DNA from 3 places in the Pantoea sp. X-Soil-ISGK-275 genome. Region 2 is predicted to be linked to each of the others. Evidence: predicted binding sites of a transcription regulator. Region 2 holds the regulator's gene; each other region holds the start of a gene.
The links. The regulator PurR, encoded in region 2, represses purine synthesis genes. The targets are predictions, from matches to a motif close to CANGCAAACGTTTGCNTG.

Region 1: the regulator PurR is predicted to act here: its motif matches at 5,768-5,785, upstream of AC6I8A_RS00105 (NCS2 family permease).
Region 3: the regulator PurR is predicted to act here: its motif matches at 7,127-7,144, upstream of purM (phosphoribosylformylglycinamidine cyclo-ligase).

The regions. Positions count from the first base shown of each region.
Region 1 is NZ_AP035976.1:16,642-26,790, reverse strand. Features, by position in the region: gene yidC (membrane protein insertase YidC) at 1-510, shown strand, start outside; gene mnmE (tRNA uridine-5-carboxymethylaminomethyl(34) synthesis GTPase MnmE) at 595-1,959, shown strand; gene AC6I8A_RS00120 (malonic semialdehyde reductase) at 2,166-2,756, shown strand; gene AC6I8A_RS00115 (flavin reductase family protein) at 2,803-3,312, opposite strand; gene AC6I8A_RS00110 (4'-phosphopantetheinyl transferase family protein) at 3,608-4,357, shown strand; gene AC6I8A_RS00105 (NCS2 family permease) at 4,386-5,699, opposite strand; gene yieH (6-phosphogluconate phosphatase) at 5,851-6,513, shown strand; gene AC6I8A_RS00095 (MFS transporter) at 6,621-7,859, opposite strand; gene phoU (phosphate signaling complex protein PhoU) at 7,979-8,713, opposite strand; gene pstB (phosphate ABC transporter ATP-binding protein PstB) at 8,728-9,501, opposite strand; gene pstA (phosphate ABC transporter permease PstA) at 9,545-10,149, opposite strand, start outside.
Region 2 is NZ_AP035976.1:1,892,574-1,902,722, forward strand. Features, by position in the region: gene cfa (cyclopropane fatty acyl phospholipid synthase) at 1-440, opposite strand, end outside; gene punC (purine nucleoside transporter PunC) at 752-1,954, opposite strand; gene punR (DNA-binding transcriptional activator PunR) at 2,065-2,976, shown strand; gene purR (HTH-type transcriptional repressor PurR) at 2,973-3,998, opposite strand; gene cydH (cytochrome bd-I oxidase subunit CydH) at 4,273-4,362, shown strand; gene AC6I8A_RS08860 (C40 family peptidase) at 4,419-5,210, opposite strand; gene AC6I8A_RS08865 (Grx4 family monothiol glutaredoxin) at 5,575-5,910, shown strand; gene rnt (ribonuclease T) at 5,946-6,614, opposite strand; gene gloA (lactoylglutathione lyase) at 6,722-7,129, opposite strand; gene AC6I8A_RS08880 (alkene reductase) at 7,231-8,328, opposite strand; gene AC6I8A_RS08885 (TetR/AcrR family transcriptional regulator) at 8,381-8,977, opposite strand; gene eptA (phosphoethanolamine transferase EptA) at 9,017-10,149, opposite strand, start outside.
Region 3 is NZ_AP035976.1:3,093,134-3,103,282, forward strand. Features, by position in the region: gene AC6I8A_RS14445 (DsrE family protein) at 1-239, opposite strand, end outside; gene bepA (beta-barrel assembly-enhancing protease) at 881-2,344, shown strand; one part of gene AC6I8A_RS14455 (IS3 family transposase) at 2,418-2,913, shown strand; one part of gene AC6I8A_RS14455 (IS3 family transposase) at 2,913-3,781, shown strand; gene arsC (arsenate reductase (glutaredoxin)) at 3,859-4,206, shown strand; gene hda (DnaA inactivator Hda) at 4,203-4,904, opposite strand; gene uraA (uracil permease) at 4,998-6,281, opposite strand; gene upp (uracil phosphoribosyltransferase) at 6,350-6,976, opposite strand; gene purM (phosphoribosylformylglycinamidine cyclo-ligase) at 7,207-8,247, shown strand; gene purN (phosphoribosylglycinamide formyltransferase) at 8,244-8,882, shown strand; gene pstB (phosphate ABC transporter ATP-binding protein PstB) at 8,926-9,693, opposite strand; gene pstA (phosphate ABC transporter permease PstA) at 9,705-10,149, opposite strand, start outside.

The DNA.
Region 1 (10,149 bases), 1.9 Mb from region 2:
ATGGCGAAGATGCGTATGCTGCAGCCGAAGATTCAGGCGATGCGTGAACGTCTGGGCGATGATAAGCAGAAGCAGAGCCAGGAAATGATGGCGCTGTATAAGGCGGAGAAAGTGAACCCGCTGGGCGGCTGTCTGCCACTGGTTATCCAGATGCCAATCTTCCTGGCCTTGTACTACATGCTGTCAGGCTCGGTTGAACTGCGTCATGCGCCGTTTATTCTGTGGATTCATGACCTGTCAGCGCAGGACCCGTACTACATTCTGCCGATCATCATGGGTATCACCATGTTCTTCATTCAGAAGATGTCACCGACTACCGTGACCGATCCGATGCAGCAGAAGATCATGACCTACATGCCGGTTATCTTTACCGTGTTCTTCCTGTGGTTCCCATCAGGTCTGGTGCTGTACTACATCGTCAGCAACCTGGTGACCATTCTCCAGCAGCAGCTGATTTATCGCGGCCTGGAAAAACGTGGTCTGCATAGCCGCGACAAGAAGAAAGCGTAACGTCTGACTGCAACCAGCAGCAGCGTATAATTAAGGGGCGGCATTTATGTCGCCCTGTTTTTTTGTTTTGAGAAAAGGTGAATCATGAGCCACAGCGACACTATTGTTGCCCAGGCGACGCCTCCAGGCCGCGGCGGCGTCGGCATTCTGCGTATCTCCGGCGCAAAAGCCGCTGAGGTGGCGCAAGCCGTGCTCGGCAAGCTGCCAAAACCGCGCTATGCCGACTATCTGCCCTTTACCGATGCCGATGGCAGCGTGCTCGATCAGGGCATTGCGCTATGGTTTCCTGGCCCGAACTCCTTTACCGGTGAAGATGTGCTGGAGCTGCAAGGCCATGGCGGCCCGGTAATTCTTGACCTGCTGCTGAAACGCATCGTGGCGCTGCCCGGCTTGCGTATTGCCCAGCCAGGCGAATTCTCGGAACGCGCCTTCCTCAACGACAAGCTCGATTTAGCGCAAGCCGAAGCGATTGCCGATCTGATCGATGCCAGTTCAGAGCAAGCCGCTCGCTCGGCGGTGAACTCGTTGCAGGGCGCATTTTCCCTGCGCATCAACGCACTTGTGGAAGCACTTACTCACCTGCGCATCTATGTGGAAGCAGCCATCGACTTCCCGGATGAAGAGATCGATTTCCTTTCCGACGGCAAAATTGAAGCCCAGCTCAATGTGGTGATCGGCGACCTTGATGGCGTGCGTGCCGAAGCGCGTCAGGGCAGCCTGCTGCGTGAAGGGATGAAGGTGGTGATTGCCGGTCGTCCCAACGCCGGGAAATCGAGCCTGCTCAATGCCTTAGCCGGGCGCGAAGCGGCGATCGTCACCGATATCGCTGGCACCACGCGCGACGTGCTGCGCGAGCATATCCACATTGACGGCATGCCGCTGCACATCATCGATACCGCAGGTTTGCGAGAAGCCAGCGACGAAGTCGAGCGCATCGGTATTGAGCGCGCGTGGCAGGAGATCGAGCAGGCCGACCGCGTGCTGTTTATGGTTGATGGCACCACCACCGACGCGACCGAAGCCGCCGCAATCTGGCCGGATTTTGTTGCCCGTCTGCCGGAAGCGCTGCCGATAACCGTGGTGCGCAACAAAGCGGATATGACCGGCGAAGAGCTGGGCCTCACTGAAGTGAACGGTCACTCACTGATTCGTCTCTCGGCGCGCACCGGGGAAGGTGTGGAAGCGCTGCGCGATCACCTGAAACAGAGCATGGGATTTGCCGGCAATATGGAAGGCGGATTTCTCGCACGCCGCCGCCATCTGCAAGCACTGGAGTTAGCCGCAACGCACTTGCAGCAGGGCAAGCATCAGCTGTTAGGCGCGTGGGCCGGCGAATTACTGGCAGAAGAGTTACGTTTAGCGCAGCAAGCGCTGAGCGAAATCACCGGTGAATTCACCTCAGACGATTTGCTGGGCAGAATCTTCTCCAGTTTCTGTATTGGTAAGTAATGACCTGTTACGTGGTCGCCATGAATGGCGACCCTACGGCGTTCTAATGTAGGGTGCGCAATCCCGTTAATCATGCGTCTTTGTTATTTGGCTCCCCAACGCCTTTGCAGTATAACGATCACTGCCCGGCGTACAGGTCCTGCTGGGTACATTCATTATTCATGCTAAATATTGGGCGCCAGTTGCTGCCTGAACAGGAGAGAAACATGAGTACAACGCTCGACAGCGTGGCGCTGAACGCGCTGTTCAACGAAGCCCGCACCCACAGCTATTGGCAGGACAAACCGGTTTCGCAGGATTTGCTGAAGCAGCTCTATAGCCTGACCGCGCTGGGCCCAACCTCCGCTAACTGCTCGCCAGGCCGTTTTGTATTTGTGACCTCGCAGGAAGGGAAAGAGAAGCTGAAACCCGCGCTCTCCTCCGGCAACGTCGATAAAACCATGGCCGCACCGGTGACGGTGATCGTGGCGTGGGATCCTGAATTCTACGAAGCGCTGCCAAAGCTGTTCCCGCACGGTGATGCGCGCAGCTGGTTTACCAGCAGCCCGGATCTGGCGAAAGAAACCGCGTTCCGTAACAGCAGCTTGCAAGCAGGTTATTTGATTCTGGCCGCGCGTTCGCTGGGCCTGGATGCGGGCCCGATGTCCGGTTTCGATCCGTCAAAAGTGAACGAGGCGTTCTTCAGCGAGAGTAAATGGCATGTGAACTTACTGATCAATCTCGGCTATGGCGAAGCCAGCAAACTGCATGCGCGTCTGCCGCGTCTGGGCTTTGATGAAGCCAGCACCTTTGCCTGATTGAGAAAAGGCGTCGGGCTGAGTCCACGACGCCGGTTTTAAGCGGTTATCCCAGTGAATGGAAGCCGCTGTTGAAGTAGATCATCGGCTCTGCCGCTTCACCGGGCAGAGCGATCCCCACGATACGCGCCAGCAGCACGCTGTGCGTGTTCCACTCCACCACCTTCTCCAGCTGACAATCAAAACTCACCAGCGCATCAGCTAAAATCGGCGCGCCGGTATTTAATGTCTGCCACGTACCACTTTGAAAGCGCTCGTCGCGGCGTGAGGATTGGCTGAACTGGGCACATAAGTCGTCATGCTGTTCACGCAGCACGTTAACGGCAAAATGGCCGGCGTTGATAAAGGCATCATGGCTGGATGCGCTGCGATTGACGCACACCAGCAGACTTGGTGGCTCAGCCGCCAGCGAACTGACCGACGTCGCAATCAGCCCCAGCTTTTCGCCCTGAAATTCGGTGGTAACCAGAGAAACACCCGCGGTTAAGCGACGCATGCCGTGACGAAACTCATCAAGCGAGATCGATTCCTGGCGAGAAATAGCGGTAACTGACATAGAAAACTCCGACGTGCATGCTTCTAAGATGCGCACGATTGGCAGATGAATGAATTGGTTAGCGCACTTCACTGTGCCTTTTTACTGTCCAAATCCTACACCACATCAGGCCGTTCGGCATCCGTTGAGACACGAATCTGCAAAAGCGTTCTATGCAAAGTTGCCAAATGGGATTGCCGCCTGGCTTCGTCCTTATCTGAAATATCGCCGATTCCATCTTAAGCCGGATGCAAACCCATGAGAAAATTCTTACAATAGCACTGATGATTATTCGACCATTTTCACGGAGCGACAGATGGCTAGTCATTTTGTACGTTGGATAGGTAATCCGCCCTTTTCTTTCGAGAATATGCGGGTGCCACAGGAAGTGATCAACAGCGCTCAGCGCTTCGCTGACAAGCGTCGCGGACGCTTTCTTGCCGCGCGTGAACTGCTGGCGCAACTGATGCTGCGCGTTTATGGCATTCGCGAACTCCCCGCGCTGACGACCTCCAGCAGCGGACGTCCCTGCTTTGCCGATACTAACCTGCCCGACTTCAGTATTTCCTACGCTGGCAACACCATCGGTGTGCTACTGGCCGAAGAAGGCGGGCGCGCCGGATTGGATATGGAGATTGTGCGCGCACACAGCCGTCAAACGCAGGATATGCTGACGCAGGATCTCTCCTCCGGCGAAAAAGCCTGGATCAACGCGCAGCAGGATTTCATGGAAGCGGTGACGCAAATCTGGACGCTGCGCCAAAGCATTCTCAAGCTCACCGGCGAAACCAATAGCGGCATTGATTCACTGCGTTTGCATCCTGCGGCCGGTCGGCTGCGTTCCACCGTGTTTCCCGATATTCAGGCGGTGTGTGATGCTGAGCCAACGCTGGTGTGGTCTTGCGCGCTGTCGCCCGGCACCGAACGCTTACACTTGTGGGAGATTGATGGCGCGCAGCACTTGCAAGCGCTGCGCGATGTCGAGATGAGCAAACCCAATATCGGGCCGCGTACCTTGCGCCTGACCAGTTTGGTCACGCCGCATGAGATGGGACATCCGTCATAAAAAAGGCCGCATCAGCGGCCTCTTCTATTTAGTGGGCGTCGATAAAGACGATTTTCAGCACGAACAGCAGCGCGACTACCACCACGCACGGGCTGATTTCACGCCAGCGGCCGGTCCCCAACTTCATCACGCAGTAAGAGATAAAGCCCAGCGCGATACCTTCGGTGATCGAGAAGCTGAAAGGCATCATCGCCGCAGTAACGAATGCTGGCACCGCTTCGGTGAGATCGTCCCACTGCACGCGTGACAGCGACGCCGTCATCAATACGCCAACGTAAATCAGCGCACCCGCCGCCGCATAAGAAGGCACCATCGCCGCCAGCGGTGACAGGAACATCACCAGCAGGAACAAAATGCCAGTAATCACCGCCATCAAGCCGGTGCGACCACCGATCGCCACGCCGGACGAGCTTTCAATGTAGGCGGTCACCGATGAGGTACCGATCAGCGAACCGGTCACTGAACTGATGCTATCAACGTACAGCGCCTGCTTCATGCGCGGGAACGTGCCTTTCTCGTCGGTCAGCCCGGCTTTATCGGTTACGCCAATCAGCGTGCCGGATGAGTCGAACAGATTGACCAGCATAAAGGAGAAGATCACACCGGCCATGCCGATGTTGAACGCGCCTTTGATATCGACCTGGCCGACAACGGAAGTGATCGCAGGCGGCGCCGCGAACACGCCGCTGAATTTCACATCGCCAATGATCAGGCCCAGCGCGGTCGTCACCACAATCGACACCAGCACCGCCGCATGGATATTGCGAGAAGCCAGAATCGCGATGATGAAGAAACCGAGCGCTCCAAGCAGCACGCTGTGCGAGGTCAGATTGCCAACAGCAACGATGGTATCGGCGTTTGGCACGATGATACCGGCGTTTTTCAGCCCCATCATGGCGATAAACAGGCCGATACCGGCGGTGATACCCACGCGCAGGCTGAGCGGAATGTTGGCAATCATCCAGTAACGCACGCGCAGCAGCGTAAGGATCAGCAGACCCAGCGCGCCCCAGAAAATCGCGCCCATACCAATCTGCCACGAATAACCCATGGCACCGACCACCACAAAGGCGAAGAAGGCGTTCAGGCCCATCGCCGGCGCCAGCGCCACCGGCAGATTCGCCACCAGCCCCATCAGAATGCTGCCGAACGCGGCAATCAAGCAGGTAGTAACAAACACGGCCTGCGTATCCATGCCCGCCACACCGAGAATTTGCGGGTTAACGAAAACGATGTACACCATCGTCAGGAAAGTCGTGCAACCGGCAATCACTTCGGTGCGCACCGTGGTTCCGTGTTCCTGCAGTTTGAAGATACGCTGCAAAAGGCCCTGATTAGTCATTCCACTGTTCCGCTAAAAAATTTATCGCCGCGTATCCTATAGAGTTTAGCGCGGCAAAACACTGATTTTTCGCAACCGGTTGCTCAGGGTCGCTTTCTGCGCTCAGTGCGTTAGAGTGTCAGCTTATTGTTTAACAAAAGGATGATGTGCAATGTCGGTTGAATGTATTTTTTTTGATTGCGACGGCACGCTGGTCGACAGCGAAGTGATCTGTACGCAAGCTTACGTCAACACCTTTGCCCGCTACGGTATTGAATGCTCTCTACAGCAAATGTTTGAGCAGTATAAAGGGGTGAAGCTTTACGACATCATCCGCGATGTGGCGGCCGAACATCAGGTTGAATTGCCGCTCGAAGAGGTGGAAACCGCCTATCGCGCCGAAGTGGCTAGATTGTTTGATCTCGATTTAAAACCGATTGCCGGTGCCAAAGCGCTGGTGGAAAGTGTCAAAGTGAAGATGTGCGTGGTTTCCAACGGCACGGTGAAGAAGATGCAACATTCGCTGGGCTTGACCGGCATGCTGCCGTATCTCGATGGCAAGCTGTATAGCGGTTATGACATTAACCACTGGAAGCCGGATCCAGAGCTGATGTATCACGCCGCCGAGCAGATGCAGGTGCCGATTGAGAAGTGCATTCTGGTGGATGATTCCGAGGCTGGTGCGCGCGCGGGGATCGCGGCCGGGATTCCAGTGTTTTACTACTGCGCCGATGCGCACAATCCTGAATTAGATCATCCGCTGGTGACGCGCTTTGATGATATGGCGCAGTTGCCGGATCTGTGGCGTGCGCGTGGGTGGGATTTGGTGAAGTAAGGTGCGCGCTGGCCCTCATCCCAACCTTCTCCCGCAAGCGGGAGAAGGAGCTGATCGTGCTAACTATTCCCTCTCCCGCTTGCGGGAGAGGGTTAGGGTGAGGGTAATCAACCAATCGCCCCCAACGAATCCTCGTTGCTCTGCTTCTTCGGCAGCAAGAACAGCGTGGCGGCGATATCCAGCAGATAAATCAGTGCCAGCAGCGTAATCGCCGCGGTGAAAGAGATATTGGTCGCCAGCAGGCCAATCACCAATGGACCAAATCCGCCCACGCCACGTCCCAAATTAAACAACACGTTCTGCGCCGTCGCGCGTGCCTGCGGTGGGAAGGTGTCGGAAATCAGCGCACCGTAGCCGCCAATCATGCCGTTTACAAACATCCCCATCAGCGCGCCGGTAAACAGCATCACCGTCGGATCGCGCAGCTGCGCGTACACCACCACCATCACCACCGCGCCGAACTGATACAGCAGGAAGATTTTCCAGCGCGCGAAGCGATCGGCCAGCACGCCAAACAGCCAGATGCCGAAGGTCATGCCCACCACCGTGACGGCGGTCCACAGGCCAGATTTGGTCAGGCTGAACCCGAAGTTGGATGACAGATAGCTCGGCATCCAGATCATCAATCCGTAGTAACCAAAATTCTGCACCGAGCAGAGAATGAAAATTCCCAGGCTGGCTTTGCTGGTGGCGCGGTCGGCAAACAGCAATTTAATGCGTGCGGCAAAGGAGAGCTGCGGCGTTCTCTCAACGTGGCGGGTAAAACTTTCCGGCTCGCCCATGCTGCGGCGGATCACAAACGACACCAGCGCCGGCAGCAAACCGACGAGGAACATGCCGCGCCAGCCAATCACGCTCAGCAGCGGCGGCGTGATAAAGGCCGCCAGAAGTACACCGAGCTGCCAGCCAATGCCAACCCACGCCGAGGCGCGGTTGCGCTTCTCTTTCGGCCAGGCTTCGGCAATCAGCGCCATGCCGATGCCGAACTCGCCACCCAATCCCACACCCGCCAGCGTGCGGTACGCCAACAGATCCCAATAGCCTTGCGCCACCGCACACAGGCCGGTGAACACCGAGAACACCAGAATGGTGACGGTAAGAATGCGGATGCGACCATAACGATCGCTCAGATGACCAAACACAATGCCGCCGATCACCGCGCCGATCAGCGTCCAGGTGACCAGCGAACCGGCCTGAGAAGGATCGAGCGCCAGCGAGACGCTGATCGCTGGCAGCATAAAACCAAGAATCAGCAGATCAAATCCATCCATCGCGTAGCCGCTGATCGCAGCCACCATGGCTTTCGCCGGTGTAATGGCTTGTTTTTTAGGAGTTGGGGAGGACATGTAACAGCACCTGGCAGAAAAAAGTGCGCCAAGTATAAAGAGAGGGAATCGCTGAGAACAGACAGAATTTAAGCAGGCAGCCCGTTAGCCACAGTGGCAACGGGCCGCCGACGCGTCAATCAAGAGGGTTTATTGCTGCCATCATCGCCCGACAGCAGTTCATCCAGCTTGTCGCCGCCCACATGACGGAAATCCTGACCTTTGACGAAATAGAAGATAATTTCGCAGATGTTCTGGCAGCGATCGCCGATACGCTCGATGGCGCGCGCGCAGAACAGCGCGGTCAGCACGCTTGGGATGGTGCGCGGATCTTCCATCATGTAGGTCATCAACTGACGCACGATGCCTTCGTACTCTTTATCCACCTTCTTATCTTCACGGTAGATTTTGATGGCTTCGTTGAGATCCATGCGCGCAAACGCATCCAGCACGTCATGCAGCATCTGCACGGTGTGATGACCCAGCGCTTCAAGGCTCACCAGCAGCGGCAGGTGCTGCTGGCTGAACTTCTCCAGCGCGGTGCGGCTGATTTTTTCCGCCACATCGCCAATGCGTTCCAGTTCAGAAATGGTCTTGATGATCGCCATGACCAGACGCAAATCGCTGGCGGTGGGCTGGCGTTTGGCGATGATGCGCACGCAGGCTTCATCAATCTCCACTTCCATCATGTTGACCTTCTGGTCGCCGTCGATCACGTGACGCGCCAGCTCGCCATCCTGGTTGTGCATCGCGGTGATGGCGTCCATCAGCTGCTTCTCAACCATGCCGCCCATGATCATCACTTGCGTGCGAATGTGCTCCAGCTCCGCGTTGAACTGACCGGAGATGTGTTTGTTCAGATTTAAATTATCCATGTGCGTCTCCTGAATCAGCCGTAACGACCGGTGATGTAATCTTCGGTCTGCTTCTGTGCGGGCTTAGTAAACAAGGTATCGGTATCGCTGAACTCAATCAGCTCGCCCAGATACATGAAAGCGGTGTGGTCAGAACAACGCGCGGCCTGCTGCATGTTGTGGGTCACGATCACCACAGTGTAATCCTGCTTCAGTTCGGTGATCAGTTCTTCGATACGACCGGTTGAGATCGGATCCAGCGCGGAGCAAGGCTCATCCAGCAACAACACTTCCGGGCGAATGGCGATGCCGCGCGCGATGCACAGACGCTGCTGCTGGCCGCCGGAGAGACTGTAACCGCTCTGATGCAGCTTGTCTTTGGTTTCATTCCACAGCGCGGCTTTGGTCAGCGCCCACTGCACGCGCTCATCCATATCGGCACGCGACAGCTTTTCAAACAGACGCACGCCGAAGGCGATGTTGTCATAAATCGACATCGGGAACGGCGTCGGCTTCTGGAACACCATGCCGACGCGCGCGCGCAGCAGGGCGATATCCTGATTGGAAGCCAGAATGTTATCGCCATCCAGCAGGATGTCACCTTCTGCACGCTGCTCCGGATAGAGCGAGTACATTTTGTTGAAGGTGCGCAGCAAAGTGGATTTACCGCAGCCTGATGGGCCGATAAACGCGGTCACCTGGTTTTTGGTGATATCCAGGTTGATGTTTTTCAGCGCGTGAAACTTACCGTAATAGAAGTTCAGATTACGGACCTGAATTTTACCGGCTGATGAAGTCACGTTACTCATTCTCGTCTCTCATAAGCAGCGCCGCCGAAGCCGCGCCGGGAAATTAGTGTTTGCCCTTGGCGAAAACCACACGCGCCACAATGTTCAGCAGCAGCACGCACACGGTAATAATCAGCACACCTGCCCACGCCAGGCTTTGCCACTCGGCAAACGGGCTCATGGCGAATTTAAAGATGGTGACCGGTAGGTTCGCGATCGGCTGCATCATGTCGGTGCTCCAGAACTGGTTCGACAGCGCAGTGAACAGCAGCGGTGCGGTTTCACCGGCGATACGCGCTACGGCCAACAGCACACCGGTGATGATGCCGGAAACTGACGCTTTCAGCGTAATCGCCGAAATCATCTTCCACTTCGGCGTACCCAGTGCATAAGCCGCTTCACGCATGCTATCTGGTACCAGACGCAGCATGTTTTCGGAGGTGCGGATCACAATCGGGATTTGCAGCAGCGCCAGCGCCACTACGCCGGCCCAACCGGAGAAGTGCTGCATCTGCGATACCACGATGGTGTAGACGAACAGGCCCACCACAATCGACGGTGCTGACAGCAGAATGTCGTTGATGAAGCGAATCACTTCCGCCAGCCAGTGTTTACGGCCATATTCCGCCAGATAGATCCCGGCCATGATGCCGAGCGGCGTTCCGACGA
Region 2 (10,149 bases):
GTATCAGCATCTTTCCAGTAGCCGCAGGAATATTGCATGTAAGGATCAAGCATCAGTGAGAAGAGATCATTACCAAGGTCGTAATGCTCTTTACCCACAATCCAGGCGCGTTTTTTTGATTGCAAATTAGTGAGACGCGCGGCGGCGATGCGCAACGTATCTTTAAAATGCCGAGGTAATTGTTTATCCAGATGGTGTTTTAAAACGCGATGGAAGAACATATCGAGCTGTTCGCACTCCCACCAACCATCCATGTAACTTTCACCTAATCCGAGCGATCCTTCCTCGAGAACGCGTTTAAAAAAATCTGGATGCTTTACCTGAATATCCCAGGGACGAGTGCCATTAACTGCAATATCAGCCCGCTCTAGCAGTTCATTGACGATCCGATACCAATGGTTTTCTTCAAGGCTCACTTCTTCTATAACAGATGAACTCATAGCTTCTCCATCACCTTCAGATCTGAACCTGAGAAAAAGAATAGCCAATTTCCCAAGACCTGTGAGAGAACTCACGGAAAATCCGTGCGCCAGAAATCCGACGTTGTACGACGTAGTACAGAGGTATGAATTTGAGCAGAAAAGTGGGTCGCCGCACCGGATAATGTGCAGACGCCATCCCGCGACAGGGTCGCTAAAGGTATTACATTTATATTATTGATTTAATACAGAATTACTGACCCACTGAGTATATGCTCACGTGGGTCAATATTCAACGGGTTATCGTTAGTTTGCTAACGAAAAGCGCTGGCTTAGAGATTATCTTCGCAGGGACGGGAAGTGTGGGCAATATCACTTTGTGCGTTTACCGTTCGCTGGCAGACAAAGCCCACCCACGCCAGTACCACAGTAGCGACCATCACTAACGTGGTGTTGAACAGCGCCTGTTCAAGGCCGGCGGAGACCAGCAGGCTGGCTACAAAGCACAATCCTAACTGGAATAAGTTCTGTAATCCTGCGGCTTTACCGGTGGCATGCGGGAAGGGCGCTAATGCGCTGGCAACCACAATTGGATAGATCGCGCCATTGGCCAGCGCCATGCCGCAGAAAGGCATCAACAGCACAAACAGCGGCGCTGATGGCATCAGGGCGATGACAAACAAACTCAGGATGCTCAGGCTATACAGCACCAGCAACCACGGCAGCAGTTGCGCGCCCTGATAGCGATTTAACAGCGTGCGGCAGCCAAAGCCACCAATCAGAAACGCAATGGTCTGCGGAATATAGCTCAGGCCAATATCACCCGGCGTCAGGCCAGCAGCGGCGAGAATGAAAGGTGAGCCCGTCAGCCAGGCGAAAAAGCTCGCCGAACAGGCCGAGTAGATCAAGACGTTACCGCTGTAAACGCGAGTACCCAGCAAGGTCAACCAGCCGGGTTGTTTACCTGACGCCACTTTCTCGCGCTTAGGCGAGGTTAACTGCAGCGTACCGATCAGTAGCACCACGGCAACCAGCGTTAGTGTGATAAAGATGCTGCGCCAGTGGAAGTGGCCGATAAGCCAGGCGCCGAGCAGCGGTGCCAGCGCCGGAGACAGCGCAACCAGCGGCATAATCGTGGCAAACACTTTATTGGCTTTGGCTTTTGGATAGTGATCCACCACCAGCGCCTGCCAGCTTACGGCAGCCGCACAGACACCAATTGCCTGCACAAAACGCAGTGCCAGCATCAGGCGCACATCGGTCACCCAAAGCATCCCCAGACAACCAAGGGCGAAGATGGCTAACCCCGCTAGCAAAATCGGTTTACGCCCGTAACGATCCGACAGCGGCCCCCAAAAAACCTGGGCACAGGCGAAACCGCCGAGAAACAGACTCAGGCTGGCGCTGATGGTGCCAGGTGCGCTAGCGAAATCACGCTGCATATCGCCAAAGGCGGGTAAATACATATCCGTGGCAAGAAAGCCGAGCATGCTGAGCACGGCGAGATAAGGCATAAATGCTTTAGACGACAACATGTTGATTCTCTTTTGGGCAGGTTGAACGCCGGGGAGTGTAAAAGGATGCAACGCGCTTTGTGAAACGCTAATATTTGCATAGTGCTGTTAAATTTTTTGAAGGCAAAATTATGTGGTCAGAATATGCGCTTGAAGTGGTAGATGCGGTGGCGCGCACCGGCAGTTTTAGTGCGGCCGCGCAGGAGCTGCATCGCGTGCCTTCTGCCGTCAGCTATACCGTGCGACAGCTGGAAAGCTGGCTGGCGGTGCCGCTTTTTGAGCGTCAGCACCGCGAAGTGGTGATGACACCGGCGGGGGAGCATTTTGTACGTGAAGGACGATCTGTTATCAAAAAAATGCTGGCAACCCGTCGACAGTGTCAGCAACTGGCGAATGGCTGGCGCGGGGAGCTAAGTATCGCGGTTGACTGCATTGTTAAACCGCAGCGCACGCGGCAGTTAGTGAAGGATTTCTATCGCCATTTTCCCGATATGGAGCTGATTATCAGCTACGAAGTGTTCAACGGCGTATGGGATGCGTTGGCTGATGGCCGGGTTGATGTGGCGATTGGCGCGACCCAGGCGATCCCGGTGGGTGGACGTTTTGCCTTTCAGGATATGGGCGCGCTGAACTGGCGCTGTGTGGTGAGTCCCGACCATCCGCTGGTCAACAGCACGGAACTGGATGATGAAACATTACGGGCGTGGCCATCGCTGGTGCTGGAAGATACCTCGCGTGCGTTGCCGCGCCGTATGACGTGGACGCTGGATAATCAGCGGCGGTTGGTGGTGCCGGAGTGGGAAACCGGGATGGATTGTTTGCTGGCAGGATTGTGCGTTGGAATGGTGCCGGGCCATCTGGCGCGTCCGCTGCTGGACAGCCATAAACTGGTGGAACTGGCACTGCCGCAGGCCTTTCCGGACAGTCCGTGCTGCGTCAGCTGGTCAGAACAGCGCGCGTCACCGGCGCTGGAGTGGTTACTGGCTTATCTCGGGGATGCTGAAACGCTGAACCATGAATGGCTCAGCGAAGTGTCGGCTTAGCGACGATAGTCGCGGAATGGACCGTACGCCACCGAACGGCGTTCAATCAGCGTTGGCTGGACTTCGATGGTTTGCGGATCTTCACGCTTGCTGGTGATGCGATCCAGCAGCATTTCCAGCGCTTTTTCACCCAGTTCGGCTTTTGGCTGATGCACGGTGGTCAGCGCTGGAGTGAAATAGCGCGCGTTGCGCACGTTATCGTAGCCAATGACTGAGATATCCTGCGGCACGCGCAAACCCATCTCATCAGCAGCGCAAATCGCGCCCATCGCCATGATATCGCCGCCGCAGAACACCGCAGTTGGACGCTGTTTCTGATTTAAAATCTGCTGCATCGCCTGATAGCCCGATTCAGGTTCAAAGTCGCCCTGAACCACCCATTCCGGACGCACCGTGATGCCCGCTTCGCTCATCGCCTGCAGGAAGCCAGCGTGACGTCCGCCGCCGGTGTTGCGCTCCATCTGGCCGGGAATGGCACCGATATCGCGATGACCACGTTCAATCAGATAACGCCCGGCGAGATAGCCGCCCTGAAACGCATTGTCCTGCACGGTATCGGTGAAATCACCGCGTGACGCGCCCCAATCCATCACCACCATTGGGATATTGCGGTTCTCTTCCAGCATCTGCAGCAAATCGTCTGGATATTCCGAACACATCACCAGCAATCCATCGACGCGCTTTTGCGCCATCATCGACAGGTAAGCGCGCTGCTTTTGCAGATCGTTGTGCGCATTGCCGAGAATCAGCGTATAGCCGCGTTCGAAACACCGGTTCTCCACCGCTTCGATAATTTCAGCGAAGTAGGGCGCTTCGCTGGAGGTCGCCAGCAGACCCAAGGTTTTGGTGTGATTGACTTTGAGACTACGCGCCACGGCACTCGGCGAGTAGTGTAATTCTTTGATCGCTTCCCATACGGCGTTACGCGTCTCTTCCGCAACGAAACGCGTTTTGTTGATGACATGCGAAACCGTGGTGGTTGAGACACCCGCGCGTTTTGCGACATCTTTAATTGTTGCCATGAAAATGGTACTCCTGGGCTTATCGCAACTTACTGATAAGTATATTGTTAAACGTTTGCGTCTGCTAATGCTTTTACAGCCCAAAAAAGCGGGCAAAACGGTGTGTTTTAGCAGGCGAAATCACTTCATCACGCTGTTGATACAGCATGCGCAAAATCTGTTGCGCAACGAAAGGCGGCGATTCTAGCAAGCTGATGCGTATAACACGAGATTTTTGCCCATTGCTGTGCGAAAATCGCTTTAACCCTAATAATTGTGTGACTAAGGAGTTGTGATGAATACCGACCTGAAACTGGCGCTAATGACCACTGTTGGCGCACTTTTGATGATTATCGCCTTCAGCTTTACCGCGATCATGCATTAACAAAAAAGCCGGAGCTGAGAACAGCATCCGGCTTTTTTATGATTGTTGCGCAACAACTAGCGAATAGTTTTTGGCGTCATCATGCGACGCGCGCCCACATAGTGTTTCTGCCAGTAATCCTCACCCAATGCGCTGATCTGAATATCTTTGCCGGTACGCGGCGACTGAATGAATTTCCCGTTGCCGAGATACACGCCCACATGATCGGCAGTGCCGCGATTATTGATGCGGAAGAACACCAAATCGCCTTTCTCGAGCATTTCACGTTTAATCGGTGCCGCATCGCGCAGGTGATACATCTCATTAGCGGTGCGTGGCAGTTTGAATTTCACCAGATCTTTATAGGCGTACCACACTAAGCCGCTGCAGTCGAAACCGGTATGTGGCGAAGCACCGCCCCATTGATAGGGTTTGCCGAGTTGGCCCATCAATTTGGTCATCGCCGTTTCACGCGCCTTTTGATAACGCTGGCGGTGCGCCTTACTCATTTTGATGCCGGTCAGCGCTAACGCTTCATCATCGACGGCGATCTCAGGTGTTTTCTTCGCTAGACGTTGATGACCGTATTTCTTAGCAGAAAGTTTCAGCGGGGATTTTTTGCTGGTGGTCTTGTGCAGCGCGGTTTCTGTTTTGGTCTGTTTTTTGAGTTTGAATTTTTGAACAGCTGTCAGGCGCGATTTTTTGGTGGTGGTTTTCACCGGGCGTCGTTTGCGGCGCTCGTCTTCACGTGCGCTCTTTTTCTCTGCTTTAAGCGAACTGGCATTAACGGGCGCATGCGGAGATGCAGCAGCCACATTAAAAAACAGTTGGGCGAAAGCCAGTATGAAAAGCGTAATTAGTAGACGCATAATCCGGTTACAGGTTAAGCAGGCTGAATGAAAGCAGACTGCGGCAAAGTGAGAGAAATCTGATCAAGTGACCAGCGCCGAAGCAATTCTAATCCACTTTTTTTCCAAAAGGTAAGGCCTTTTTCCATTAATATGTTACCAGATTGATTCTGTAGCAAAAATGAGCGATTTCAGCTGGTTAACGCAGCGAAACTATTGCTAATTATTAATTTATTAATGCCAATTAATGATATGAAAATGTTATTTGTCATGCGTTAACTTAACAAACATGGCGATTCGCCAGTGCAAACGCAAAATCCCGTTTTCAGTCCGGGAGCGAAATCGCTACAATAAACAAACACGAAGTAGAAGATTAAGGAAGGCAATAATGAGTACTGTTGAAAAAATTCAGCGTCAGATCGCAGAAAACCCGATTCTGCTGTACATGAAAGGTTCTCCGAAGCTGCCAAGCTGCGGTTTCTCGGCGCAAGCCGTGCAGGCGCTTTCTGCGTGTGGCGAGCGTTTCGCATACGTGGACATTCTGCAGAACCCGGATATTCGCGCTGAAATGCCAAAATACGCTAACTGGCCAACTTTCCCGCAGCTGTGGGTCGATGGCGAACTGGTCGGCGGCTGCGACATCATCGTTGAGATGTTCCAGCGCGGCGAACTTCAGCCACTGTTGAAAGAGACCGCTGAGAAGTATAAAGAAGCGGAATAATGCAGAAGGCCGACAAATGTCGGCCTTTTCTTTGCTTACTCGGCAGACGCCTCGTCTGCAGATTCTTCACTGAAAGCCAGCGGCCAGCCGCCCAGGCGTTTCCAGCGGTTCACCAACTCACAGAACAGCGTCGCGGTTTGCTCGGTGTCATACAGGGCTGAATGCGCTTGTGTACTATCAAACTCCATTCCCGCCGCTTTACAGGCTTTCGCCAGCACGGTTTGCCCCAGCACTAAGCCGCTTAACGCTGCGGTATCAAAGGTGGCAAAAGGGTGGAACGGGTTGCGCTTCAGGCTGGCGCGCTCTGCGGCCGCCATCACGAAGTTGAGATCGAAAGTGGCATTGTGCGCCACGATAATCGCGCGATTACAGCCGCTATCTTTAGTGCCTTTGCGCACCATTTTAAAAATCGCATGCAGAGCTTCGTATTCACTAACCGCACCGCGCAGCGGATTGGTGGGATCGATGCCGGTAAACGCCAGCGCAGCAGGATTCAGAATGGCGCCTTCAAACGGTTCCACATGGAAGTGCAGCGTTTCATCGCGGTGCAACCAGCCGTCTTCATCCATTTTCAGCGTTGTGGCTGCAATTTCCAGCAGTGCATCGGTTTGTGCATTGAAACCTGCGGTTTCAACATCGATCACAACAGGATAAAAACCGCGGAAGCGTTGGTGGAGAGCGTTTAAAGCGTTCGATTCAGACATCAGGATCTCATGGCAATAAATAGGGCAGCGCGCATTATGGCAAAAATCTCAGGAGGGTGCAGCAGGAGAGGGAAGTCAGCCTGCAATTAGCAGGCTGACCAGCAACCTTAGTTGCCTAAGCCGTGACCGGCATGTTTATTTTCAATCAGTTCGATCTTGTAGCCGTCTGGATCTTCAACAAAGGCAATAATGGTAGAACCGCCTTTTACCGGGCCCGCTTCACGCGTTACGTTGCCGCCCGCGCTGCGAATGCGTTCGCAGGTGTCAGCCACGTTGTCCACGCCCAGCGCGATATGGCCGTAAGCGTTGCCGAGATCGTATTTATCCACGCCCCAGTTGTAAGTCAGCTCAATCACCGCGCCTTCGCTCTCTTCGGTGTAGCCAACGAATGCCAGCGTGTATTTGTACTCGGTGTTTTCGCTCTGACGCAGCACGCGCATGCCGAGCACGCGGGTGTAGAAATCGATAGAACGTTGCAAATCGCCAACGCGTAACATGGTGTGAAGTAAACGCATAACATCCTCTTTTTTAAAACGTCATCAGTGAATGACAAGACAACTAAGTATACACACTGATGAAACAACGCTGCCGCCTATCCGAGGCGGCAGCCATTTTCTTACAGGGTGGGATAATCGGTGTAACCTTCCGCGCCGCCGCCGTAGAAGCTTTCAGGGCGCTGCGGATTGAGTGGCGCATCTTGCTGCAAACGAGCAACCAGATCCGGGTTAGCGATAAAGTCGCGGCCAAACGCCACTGCGTCAATCAGGCCGCGCGCAATCAGATCATCCGCTTTCTCAACGGTGTAGGCACCGGCACCAATAATCACGCCTGGGAACAGCGCACGCACTTTCTCACGGAATGCATCGCTGTATGGCTGTCCGCCCGCCCAGTCTGGCTCAGAAAGGTGCAGATAGGCGATGCCGCGCTTGCCCAACTCGGCGATGTACCACAACGCTGCTTTCTCTTCTTCCGGGCCATTTTCCAGATTCTGGAAGGCACCGATTGGCGAAACGCGGATACCGATACGATCGGCAGACCAGTTAGCAATCGCCGCATCCACCACTTCCAGCGCGAAACGGCCACGTCTCTCAATCGAACCGCCGTACTCATCGCTACGCTGGTTTGAGCCGGGTGCGAGGAACTGATGCATCAGATAACCGTGTGCTGAGTGCAACTCCAGCAGGTCGAAGTCGGCTTCGCGCGCATTGGCAGCGGCCTGACCAAAATCTTTGACGATTTGCTGAATTTCAGCCACTGACAGCTCGCGCGGTGCTGAAGTGTCTTCACGATAGACCGAACCATCCGCAGCGCGCAGAGAAGTGCGCGTACCCGCCGCCAGCGCGGTCGGTGCGACCGGTGCTTTGCCTTCTGGCTGCACGCTGTTATGAGAGATGCGGCCGGTGTGCCACAGCTGCACGGCGCTGTGACCGTTAGCGGCATGAATGCCTTCGTTAATCATTTTCCACGCGGCAATTTGCTGCTGTGTGTGCAGGCCCGGCGCACCGGCATAGCCTTTCGCCTGGAAAGAGATCTGGGTGGCTTCGGTGATGATTAAACCGGCACTGGCGCGCTGCTGATAATATTCAGCCATCAGCGGCGTCGGGATATCGCCCGGCTCAATGCTGCGCAGACGCGTCAACGGGGCCATGAAAATGCGGTTCGGTACGGTAATCGCGCCCACTTTGAGTGGGGAGAATAGCTGCTTACTCGCCATATTGATTGCTCCAGGAAGACCGGTCGTCTAGTAACGACGATTTCTAAAAAAATCAGTGGCTTATCAGCCACTGTTCGATGGTGTCGAGCGCCAGACTAATCGGACCCGGCACTCGGGAAATCTTGCTCTGCAAACTGGCTCCGAGCCACAACAAGTAGCAGCGCTGCGCCAGCTGCTGCGGCGTTTGACTAAATGGCAGCGGCTGCTCAGCGGCGACCTCAGTCAAACAGCGCGTGTAGGCAGCGATGATGGCATTGGCACCCTGTTGCAGGGCATCGCGCATGGGTTCGGAGAGATCGCACACTTCGGCTGACAATTTCACGCCAAGGCAGCCAACAATATGACCTTGCTCGATAAACAGCCTTTCGCCGTAGCGGAAATGCGCTAACAGGCGTTCGCGCGGCGGTAAACCGGGCAGATTCAGCTGCTGATCAATCTGTTGCTGGAAGTGGGCAAAGTAGCGCTCAATCAGCGCCACGCCAAAGGCCTCTTTCGAACCGAAATAGTGGTAGAACGAGCCTTTAGTGACTTCCGCCAGCGCCAGCATCTCGATCAAACCCATGCCGGTAAAGCCGCGCTGTAAACAAACCTGCTCGCCAATAGCAAGCAGGTGTTCACGGGTATCGTTGCGTTGCAGAGTCTTGTTCATGGGGCTCAGGTTATTAGACCAGTCAGTCTAGCGCAACCCTCAGGCGGCGGTTTGGCACGATCTGTTCATATCCAATTGCGATTGATACTGCTGCGTCTGGATGTTGAACATGCCTAAAAGCGTATGGAAAAGATTATCTTGCGACACCTTTGCGTCGGCGGCTTGCTGGCGCAAACAGGCCTCATTGATGTGATTCGCCGCCGCGTATCCCGGTGACATCCACATCAGCAGAGGAATGTGAGTTTGCTGTGAGGGCGCAAACATATAAGGCGCACCGTGCAGATACATCCCGCGCTCGCCAAGCGATTCGCCGTGATCGGAGAGATAAACCAGCGCCACATTGAAGCGATCGCTCAGGCCTTTGAGCTTATCGATGGTGCGGCTCAGCATGGCGTCGGTATACAGCAGCGAGTTGTCGTAGGTATTCACCAATGCCTGATGATCGCAATCCTGAATCTGTTTGCTGTCGCAGGTGGGCGTAAAACGGCGGAACTCAGCCGGATAACGCTGATAATAGGCTGGACCGTGGCTGCCCATTTGATGCAGCACAATAATGCCGTCGTTATGCAGGCTATCAACATAGTTATCAATACGATGCAGCAACACATCATCCTGGCAAAACCCGTCGTGACAATATTGCGGCAGGTTCCACTGCGTCATGTCGGTGTGCGGCACGCGATCACAGGCACCTTTGCAGCCACCATCGTTTTCGCGCCACAGCACGCTCACGCCGGCATGCGCCAGGATATCGAGCACGCCTTCCTGATGATGCGCCAGATTCGCGTCGTAATGCACGCGCGGCATATTGGAGAACATGCAGGGCACCGAAATGGCGGTTTCTGTGCCACAGGAACTGGCGTTGGGATAGTAAATCACCTGCTGTTTTTTCAGTTGCGGATTTGTGTCACGCGCGTAACCACCCAGCGAAAAATTCTCGGCGCGCGCCGTTTCACCCACCACTAACACCACCAGCGTTTTCTTGGTTGCTGCGGAGATTAATGGGCCTTTGTGGGCATCCTCGCCAATTTTTACCAGTTCCTGACTACCTTGCAGATAGCGTTGATCGACATAGTGGCCAGTACCGCTAACCACGTTGGCCGGAGTAATCATCTTGATCAGATTTTTATTGTTGCGAATCAGCGAGGCGTAATCTTTGTAAAACAGCGCCGCCA
Region 3 (10,149 bases), 1.2 Mb from region 2:
GTGATTTGAAACACCACTTTGTTGCTTAAACCCACCACCGGTTTAAAGGCGGCATCCGGCTCATAATGGATTTTGCCGTAGCCGTCGACGGCCGGCGTGCTCCAGAAGCCGTCGGGATCGGTAGGTTCGGCAGAAAAATGGCTGACAACACGCTGATATAAGTCATCACCTTTGCTCACGGTGGCGCCAACAAAGCCACCGACAATCGCAATAAGGGCGTATGAGACTACAGAACGCATAAAAACTCTCCGGCATGCACTGCGCGTCAATTCACAGTCCGTTTGAATAAAGTGCTTTATCTATACCACAGCGTGAGCATGGCAAAAGTCCTGTAGTGACGGGCTGTCCGGCTGAATGGTTGCGTGCAAAATAATTAGCAGGGTTAATTGAAAAAGGCTTTCGATTGACGCTTTGGCAGGCGTTGAGAAAAGAGTGGCCGTGAAATTGTGGCCATAATTCAGAAGGGATACGTTTACGTGCGTTTAAAATCTGTCCGATGATTACTGTGCAAATTGCCTTTCACACCACAATCACGATTAAAATCACTGATGGATAAAACGGGCCAACCGCGCTGATATGCCGCTTCTTTTCAGAGTAAACCTGGAAAAGTTCATGCCAGGCTCAATAATTTTGAGCAACTTTACGTAACTTTAACTTTTGTGGGTGAAGAAGCCTGTTTAAATCGCGGCGTGCTGTTCAATTTTTTGCTGCAACTTCGTCATGCTGTAACCCTTTTTTCATTTAAAGCTTATGAATCTTCATCGTTTGCTTGTCGCCGCAGTCTGGTTAAGATAGAGCGCGTTCAGTGAATGGGAAAATAGTGCAGAACATCTGAACCACTTACCTGTCTAATTTTGGGTGACTTTTACAGGATCAAGGCATGTTTAACCGGTTGAAAAAATCACTGCTGGCGGCCCTTATTCCTACGCTGCTGCTGACGCCTGCGCTGAGTGCGCGCGCTGACGTCAGTGATACGCTGCCCGACATGGGCACCACAGCAGGTTCGACGCTCTCGATTAATCAGGAACTGCAGATGGGCGACTTCTACGTGCGCCAGCTGCGCGCCAGTGCGCCTCTGATTAACGATCCGCTGTTGAATCAATACATTAATGAGCTCGGTCAGCGTCTGGTGGCGCATGCCAACTCGGTACGCACGCCGTTCCACTTCTTTTTGATTCAGAACGATGAACTCAACGCCTTTGCCTTCTTTGGCGGCAACGTGGTGCTGCATTCGTCGCTGTTCCGTTACACCGATAACGAAAGCCAGCTGGCATCGGTGATGGCGCATGAAATCTCGCACGTCACCCAGCGCCATCTGGCGCGCGCCATGGAAGAGCAGCGACGCAATGCGCCGCTGACCTGGGTCGGCGCATTGGGATCGATTCTGCTGGCGATGGCCAGTCCGCAAGCGGGCATGGCGGCGCTGACCGGTACGCTGGCGGGCGCGCAGCAAGGCATTATCAGCTTTACTCAGGGCAACGAACAGGAAGCTGACCGCATCGGTATTCAGGTGCTGCAACGTGCCGGTTTCGATCCGCAAGCGATGCCGACTTTCCTGCAGAAGCTGGCGGATCAGAGCCGCTTCTCCTCCAAACCGCCGGAAATTTTGCTGACGCACCCGTTACCCGACAGTCGACTGGCCGATGCGCGTAACCGCGCCAATCAGATGCGTCCGGTGGTGGTGCAATCGTCGCAGGATTTCTACATGGCGAAAGTGCGTTCGCTCGGCATGTACGCCACGGGCCGCAATCAGCTAACCGATGACCTGCTGAATGAATACGCCAAAGGCAATGTGCGCGAGCAGCAGGCGGCGCAGTACGGTAAAGCGGTGCAGTTCCTGCAGGCCAAAAGCTTTGACAGCGCCAAACGGGTGATTGCGCCGCTGCTGGCGAAACAGCCGGATAACGTCTGGTTCCTCGATATCATGACCGACATCGACATCGGCCTGAATCAGCCGCAGCAGGCGATCGCCATGCTGAGCAGCGCCAAAGGCAGCAGCACCAATCCAGTGCTGCAACTGAACCTGGCTAACGCCTATGTCGAAGCGAAACAGCCAGCCAACGCCAGCCGTATCCTCAATCGCTACACCTTTGCACATCCAGACGACGTTAACGCCTTTGATCTGTTGGCGCAGGCTTCGGCGGCGCAGGGTTTACGGGATGAAGAACTTTCAGCGCGCGCTGAGGGGTTGGCGCTCAACGGCCAGCTTGATCAGGCGATCTCCACCTTAAGCAGCGCCAGCGCCCAAGTACCGCTCGGCAGTTTGAAACAAGCGCGCTATGACGCCCGCATCGATCAGTTCCGTGAACTGCAGAAGCGTTTTAAGGTTTATCAGAAAGGATAGATTTTGTAGGGTCGCCATTCATGAACTGCACCCCAAATGTTGGACCATAATCTGACATTGAAGGTGCAGCTCTATGACAACAAAATATCCCATCGAATTTAAACTCTCGGCCATTCACTATTTTCTTAGCGGCCATGCCGGTATTGATGGAACGGCTAAGCACTTCAGCATTGCCCCTACTAACCTCCGCCGCTGGGTTGCGCGCTATCAGCATCACGGTGAGCAGGCTTTGCTTCCCCGCGGGCACCGGCGTTATTCTTCTGACTTCAGGGTCCAGGTGGCGCATTATGCTCTGGCTCATACCGGTGAGTCATACGCTGCGGTTGCGGCGCGTTTTAATATCAGCTCACACAAAACGGTTGAATCCTGGGTCCGCCAGTACAGCCTTAAAGGTCACTATGCTTTCCCGCCCGAAAACAGCACGCGGAGAACACCAATGTCAGGCAAAGAAAAATCACCAAAACCAGTCGGGTCAATGACGCCGGAAGAGCTGCTTAAGGAGCTCGAATACCTGCGTGCCGAAAACGACTATCTGAAGGTCATGCAGGAGATTATCCTGGAAAAAAAGCGCCGGGAGCGGGAGAAAAAGCCGCAGCCGTGACGCTGCTGCGCACGCGGCATCGCCTGCCGGTGCTGCTGAGCGTATCGCGGCTGCCAAAAAGCACTTTTTTTTATCAGCTTGCCCGCCAGCAGGCAGCGGATAAGTACGCAGAGGTGAAGGCGCTTATCGTCAGGCTGTCAGAGGAGCATCGCAGTGTTTATGGCTACCGGCGCATGGGCTGCCTGCTCAGGCAGCACGGCTGGGCGCTGAGCGGGAAAACCGTGCTGAAGCTGATGTCGGCGCTGGGTCTGCAGTCGCCGGTAAGAAAGAAGAGATACCGGTCCTGTCGCGGGCCCGAGGGGCGGACAGCCGGCAACGTGCTGCAGCGCAACTTCCGGGCACAGGCACCGAACGAGAAGTGGGTAACGGACGTAACGGAGTTCAGCGTTGCGGGTGAAAAATGCTACCTGTCCCCGGTTCTGGACCTGTATAACGGCGAAATCGTGGGCTGGGAAACGGCGCGTAAGCCGCTGATGCCGATGATAAACGGTATGCTGAGCAGAGCCTTACAGCATCTGACGGGCGAGCAGCGTCCGCTTCTTCACAGCGATCAGGGCTGGCAGTATCAGATGCCGGAGTATCAGCGGCGCCTGGCGGAAAACGGGATAAAACAGAGCATGTCGCGCAGAGGAAACTGCCTGGACAACGCGGTGATGGAAAACTTCTTCGGTCATCTGAAGTCGGAAATGTTTTACCTGAAGAAATACCGTGACGTAGAGGAGCTGGAGAAGGACATCGGAGACTATATCCACTTCTGGAATACTAAGCGGATAAAAATGGGGCTGGGTGGGCTGAGTCCGGTAGCGTACAGGACTCAGCATTACGCAGCGCTTTAACTAAACGGTCCAGGTTATGGGGTTCAGTTCATTCATGGCGACCGCCGGTTTCAACATATCAAAGGAATGCCCAAACTATGGTCAGCATTTATCACAACCCGCGATGCAGCAAAAGCCGCGAGACGCTGGCGCTGTTGCAGGAAAAAGGTATCGAGCCTGAAGTGGTGCTCTATCTTGAGACGCCGCCCGATGTGCCAACGCTACAGCGCCTGCTGCAACAGCTCGGCATGCACAGCGCACGCGAACTAATGCGCCGCAAAGAGGATCTGTATAAAGAGCTGGCTTTAGCGAATAGCGCGTTAAGCGAGGATCAGCTGCTGCAGGCGATGGTGGATCATCCGAAACTGATCGAACGCCCAATCGTGATCAATGGAGAACAGGCGCGCATTGGCCGTCCGCCTGAAGCGGTGCTGGAGATTCTCTAAAGCTCCAGCGCTTCTTTAACAAAGGGAATGGTGAGTTTGCGCTGGGCGCTGATGGAGGCGCGATCGAGGCGATCCAGCGTATCAAACAGCGTGCGCATCTCACGGTCAAGGCGTTTCAGCAGGAAGCGCCCGACATCTTCCGGCAACTCAAAACCACGCAGTCCAGCACGCAGCTGCATCGCCTGTAATTTGTCGTCATCCGAGAGCGGCTGCAAACGGTAAATCTGCCCCCAATCGAGGCGTGACGCCAGATCCGGTAAGCCGAGATTCAGCTGGCGCGGCGGTCGATCGCCGGTAATCAGCAAACGCGTTTTACCGATTTCCAGAATGCGGTTGTAGAGATCAAAGATCGCCATTTCCCACTCCGGATCGCCTGCAATGCACTCGATATTATCGATGCACACCAGCGCCAGATTCTCCATACCTTCCAGTACTTCCGGCACAAACCAGGTGCGCTTATCCAGCGGCACATAGCCCACCGCTTCACCGCGCGCCGAGAGTTCCGCACAGGCTGCGTGCAGCAGATGACTGCGGCCACCGCCTTCGCGCGACCAGAAATAGAGATAGCTACCGTGTTGCTGAGAAAGTGCGCCTTGCAGCGCCGCCAGCAGAGACGTGTTTTCCCCCGGCCAGAAACTGGCGAAGGTTTCATCATCGGGTAAATAGAGTGGCAATGAGAGCTGTGCCGGCGTGTTCAGAAGTACCTCAACGGATGAGCGGGCAGAAAACCGCGCAAGTTTATCACGATCTTTGCCGGAGATGAACCGGGCTTCCCTGCCCGGCTTGCAGCCTTAACTTTCGCGCTTCTCTTCAGCGTCCAGCACCACTTCTTCCGGGCGTAATACGCTGATTAAACGGAAGATCAAAGCCAGGCCAACGCCAACGATGGTTGCCAGCGCCATGCCTTTCAGCTCGGCCGCGCCGATATGCACTTTGGCACCGCTCACGCCGATGATCAGGATCACCGAGGTCAGGATCAGGTTCTGCGCTTTGTTGTAATCCACTTTTGATTCGATCAGCACACGAATACCGGATGCACCGATCACGCCGTACAGCAGCAGCGAGACGCCGCCCATCACCGGCACGGGAACCGCCTGAATCGCCGCCGCCAGTTTGCCGACGCAGGAGAGCAGAATGGCAAAAATCGCCGCGCCGCCAATTACCCAGGTGCTATAAACGCGGGTAATCGCCATTACGCCAATGTTCTCGCCGTAAGTGGTGTTCGGCGTGGAGCCGAAGAAGCCGGAAATCATGGTGGATAATCCGTTGGCGAACATCGAGCGATGCAGGCCCGGATCGCGGATCAGATCTTTCTTCACGATGTTGGCGGTAACCACTAAGTGACCCACGTGCTCGGCAATCACCACCAGCGCGGCTGGCAGAATGGTCAGCATCGCCACCCACTCAAAACGCGGCGTGTAGAAGGTTGGCAGCGCAAACCACGGCGCATTTTCCACTGCGGTCCAGTCGACAATCCCCATCATGTAAGAGAGCGCATAGCCGACCAATACACCGACCAAAATCGGGATGATGGCGAGGAAACCACGGAACAGCACCGAACCAAACACGGTCACCGCCAGCGTGACCATTGAGATGATCACGGTTTTGCTGTCTGGTGATGTGCCGTCAGCGGGCAGCAAACCGGCCATATTCGCCGCCACGCCCGCCAGTTCCAGACCGATAACCGCGACAATCGCGCCCATCGCCGCCGGTGGAAACATCACATCAAGCCAGCCGGTACCGGCTTTCTTGACGATCAGCGCCACAAGGCAGAACAGCAAACCGCAGAGAATAAAACCGCCCAGCGCCACTTCGTAACCCAGCGGCAACAGCAGCAGCACCGGCGAAATAAAGGCAAAACTCGAACCGAGATAAGCCGGGATTTTGCCCTTACAGATAAACAGATAGAGCAGTGTTCCAACGCCGTTAAACAGCAACACCGTGGCCGGGTTGATGTGGAACAGAATCGGCACCAGCACAGTTGCGCCAAACATGGCGAACAGATGCTGCAAGCTGAGTGGAATGGTTTGTAAAAGCGGTGGGCGTTCATTAACGCCGATTGCACGACGGGTCATATTTTTCGCTATCCCCATTGAATATTTTTAGACAAAAAAAAGCCGACTCTCTGGCCGGCTGGTTTCTTTTATTTGGTTCCGAAAATCTTGTCCCCGGCATCGCCGAGTCCAGGAATGATGTAGCCCTTCTCGTTCAATCCCTGATCGATAGATGCGGTGTAGAGCTCCACATCCGGATGCGCTTTCTCCAGCGCGGCAATACCTTCAGGCGCAGCTACCAGCACCAGCACTTTAATGCTGGTACAACCGGCTTTCTTCAGCAGATCGATGGTAGCGATCATTGAACCACCGGTTGCCAGCATCGGGTCGACCACCAGCGCCAGGCGCTCTTCAATGTTCGACACCAGCTTCTGGAAATACGGCACCGGCTCCAGCGTCTCTTCATCACGATACACGCCAACCACGCTGATGCGCGCGCTTGGCACGTGCTCGAGCACGCCTTCCATCATGCCGAGGCCAGCACGCAGAATCGGAACTACAGTGATTTTTTTACCTTTGATCTGATCGATTTCTACTGGACCGTTCCAGCCTTCGATCGTCACACGTTCGGTTTCCAAATCGGCGGTGGCTTCATAGGTCAGCAAGCTGCCCACTTCCGAGGCCAGCTCGCGGAAACGCTTGGTGCTGATATCATGCTCACGCATCAGGCCCAGTTTATGTTTGACCAGCGGGTGTTTGACTTCCACGATCTTCATGATTGTTCTCCCGGAATTGAGTTGAGCTAAAAAAAAATCGCCGGATTATACCGCCTTTTCGCCGCTGCGCCATATGTCATCGGTCAATAGCCTGCGTCATCTAAGGATTGGCGAAAATCTGAGGCGATGCAAAGGCAGCATGAGATGGGACTCGCAAACGTTTGCCTGCGCTGTTAGAATTGCCGCGCTTAATTTTTGCCACCAACCGCAACTCGCGTGGGGATTCCGCAGTGACCGACAAAACCTCTCTCAGCTACAAAGACGCCGGTGTTGATATCGATGCTGGTAACGATCTGGTTGACCGTATTAAAGGCGTAGTGAAAAAAACCCGCCGCCCGGAAGTCATGGGTGGATTGGGCGGCTTCGGCGCGCTCTGTGCGCTGCCGCAGAAGTACCGCGAGCCTGTGCTGGTCTCCGGAACCGATGGCGTCGGCACCAAGCTGCGTCTGGCTATGGATCTCAAACGTCATGACAGCATCGGCATCGATCTGGTCGCGATGTGTGTTAACGACCTGATTGTTCAGGGTGCTGAGCCGCTGTTCTTCCTCGATTATTACGCGACCGGCAAGCTGGATGTGGATACCGCTTCATCGGTCATCACCGGCATCGCCGAAGGTTGCTTGCAGTCGGGTTGTGCGCTGGTCGGCGGTGAAACCGCTGAAATGCCAGGCATGTACCACGGCGAAGATTACGACGTGGCGGGTTTCTGCGTCGGCGTGGTGGAAAAATCAGAAATCATTGACGGTTCGAAAGTGCAGGACGGCGACGTGCTGATCGCGCTGGGTTCCAGCGGCCCGCACTCGAACGGTTATTCTCTGGTGCGCAAGATTCTTGAAGTCAGCCAGACCGATCCGGCCACTAAACAGCTGGATGGCAAGTCACTGGCCGATCACCTGCTGGCGCCAACCCGTATCTATGTGAAAAACATCCTTCGCCTGATCGAACAGGTTGATGTGCATGCGATTTCGCATCTGACCGGCGGCGGCTTCTGGGAAAACATCCCGCGCGTGCTACCAGACAACACCCAGGCGGTGCTGGAAGAGAGCAGCTGGCAGTGGCCAGCCGTGTTCAGCTGGTTGCAGCAAGCAGGCAACGTCAGCCGTCACGAAATGTACCGCACCTTTAACTGCGGCGTGGGCATGGTGATTGCGCTGAGCCCGGCAGAAGCCGATAAAGCGGTACAGCTGATGACCGACGCGGGCGAAAAAGCGTGGAAAATCGGTGTGATTAAAGCGTCTGATTCTGCAGAGCGTGTGGTTATCAATCCATGAAGAAACTGGTTGTACTGATCTCCGGCAACGGAAGCAATCTTCAGTCCATCCTCGACGCCTGCGCAAGCGGGCGTATCAACGGCAGCGTCGCTGCCGTTTTCAGTAATAAAGCCAGCGCCTATGGCTTAACGCGCGCGCAGGAAGCCAATGTCCCGCCGCATGCTTTAGCTGCCAGTGATTTTGCCGACCGCGAAGCCTTTGATCGCCAACTGATGCAGGAGATTGATGCTTACGCGCCGGATCTGGTGGTGCTGGCCGGTTATATGCGCATCCTCAGCAGCGCTTTTGTCGCGCACTATCACGATCGTCTGGTGAATATTCATCCGTCGTTATTGCCGAAATATCCGGGCTTGCACACGCATCGTCAGGCGCTGGAAAACGGCGACGAAGAGCATGGCACTTCAGTGCACTTTGTCACTGACGAGCTGGATGGCGGACCGGTTATTTTGCAGGCGCGCGTGCCGGTGTTTGCTGGCGACAGCGAAGACGAGATCAGCGCGCGCGTGCAGCATCAGGAACACGCGATCTATCCGCTGGTGATCAGCTGGTTTGTTGATGGGCGTTTGCAGATGCGTGAAGGTAAAGCGTGGCTGGATGATAAACCATTGCCGCCACAGGGATATGCACACGACTAACGTAGGGTCGCCATTCATGGCGACCTTCATCACGTCCGCACCATCACCCAAACCGTCCCGTAATGTAATCTTCGGTACGCCGCGCTTTTGGCGAGGTGAAGATGCGATCGGTTTCGTCAAACTCCACTAATTGTCCGTTATGCATAAACGCGGTGTAATCCGACACGCGTGCCGCCTGCTGCATATTGTGCGTCACTAACACCAGCGTGAAATGCTGCTTCAGCGTAGTCATCAACTCCTCGATCACCAGCGTTGAGATCGGATCAAGTGCCGAGGTGGGCTCATCCAGCAGCAACACTTCCGGCTCAATGGCGATGGCGCGCGCAATCACCAGGCGCTGCTGCTGGCCGTTAGAGAGCGTTAAGGCGTTCTGCCCCAGCTGATCTTTCACTTCGCCCCACAATGCCGCTGCACGCAGCGCACGTTCACAGGCTTCATTCAACACGCGACGATCGCGTACGCCCTGCAAGCGCAGGCCGTAAACCACGTTTTCGTAGATCGATTTAGGAAACGGATTCGGCCGCTGGAATACCATGCCAATGCGGCGACGCAGTGCGGGAAGATCCTGATTCGCCTGCATCACCGCGTAATCATCCAGCAGAATCTCGCCTTCGATGCGGCAGCGATCGATCACATCATTCATGCGATTAAAGCAGCGCAGCAGCGTCGATTTGCCGCAGCCGGAAGGACCAATCAACGCCGTGATGCGGTTTTTCGGGATCTGCAGATCAATGTTATTCAGCGCCTGGCGTTCGCCATACCACAGCGACAGCTGATTAACGCGAAGGGCAATGTCGTAGTCGGGCGTCATCAGAAACCTTTTTAGTGCGTCATAAGCCGGTAACGCTCACGCAGCCGATGGCGCAGCGCCATCGCCAGCAGATTGAGCGACAGGATGATCACCACCAGCAGCAAAGCGGTGGCGTAAACCAGCGGTCGATCAGCATCGATATTGGGGCTCTGGAACGCCAAATCGTAGATCTGAAAACCGAGGTGCATGAATTTACGATCGAGGTGCAAATAAGGGAATACCGCATCAACCGGCAGCTCTGGCACCATCTTCACCACGCCCACCAGCATCAGCGGCGCGGTTTCTCCAGCCGCACGCGCCACCGCCAGAATCAGGCCGGTGAGCATGGCGGGTACCGCCAACGGCAGCACCACGCGCCACAACGTTTCCGCCTGCGTTGCGCCCAGCGCCAGCGATCCCTGACGCAGATTATCCGGAATGCGCGACAATCCCTCTTCGGTGGCAACGATCACTACC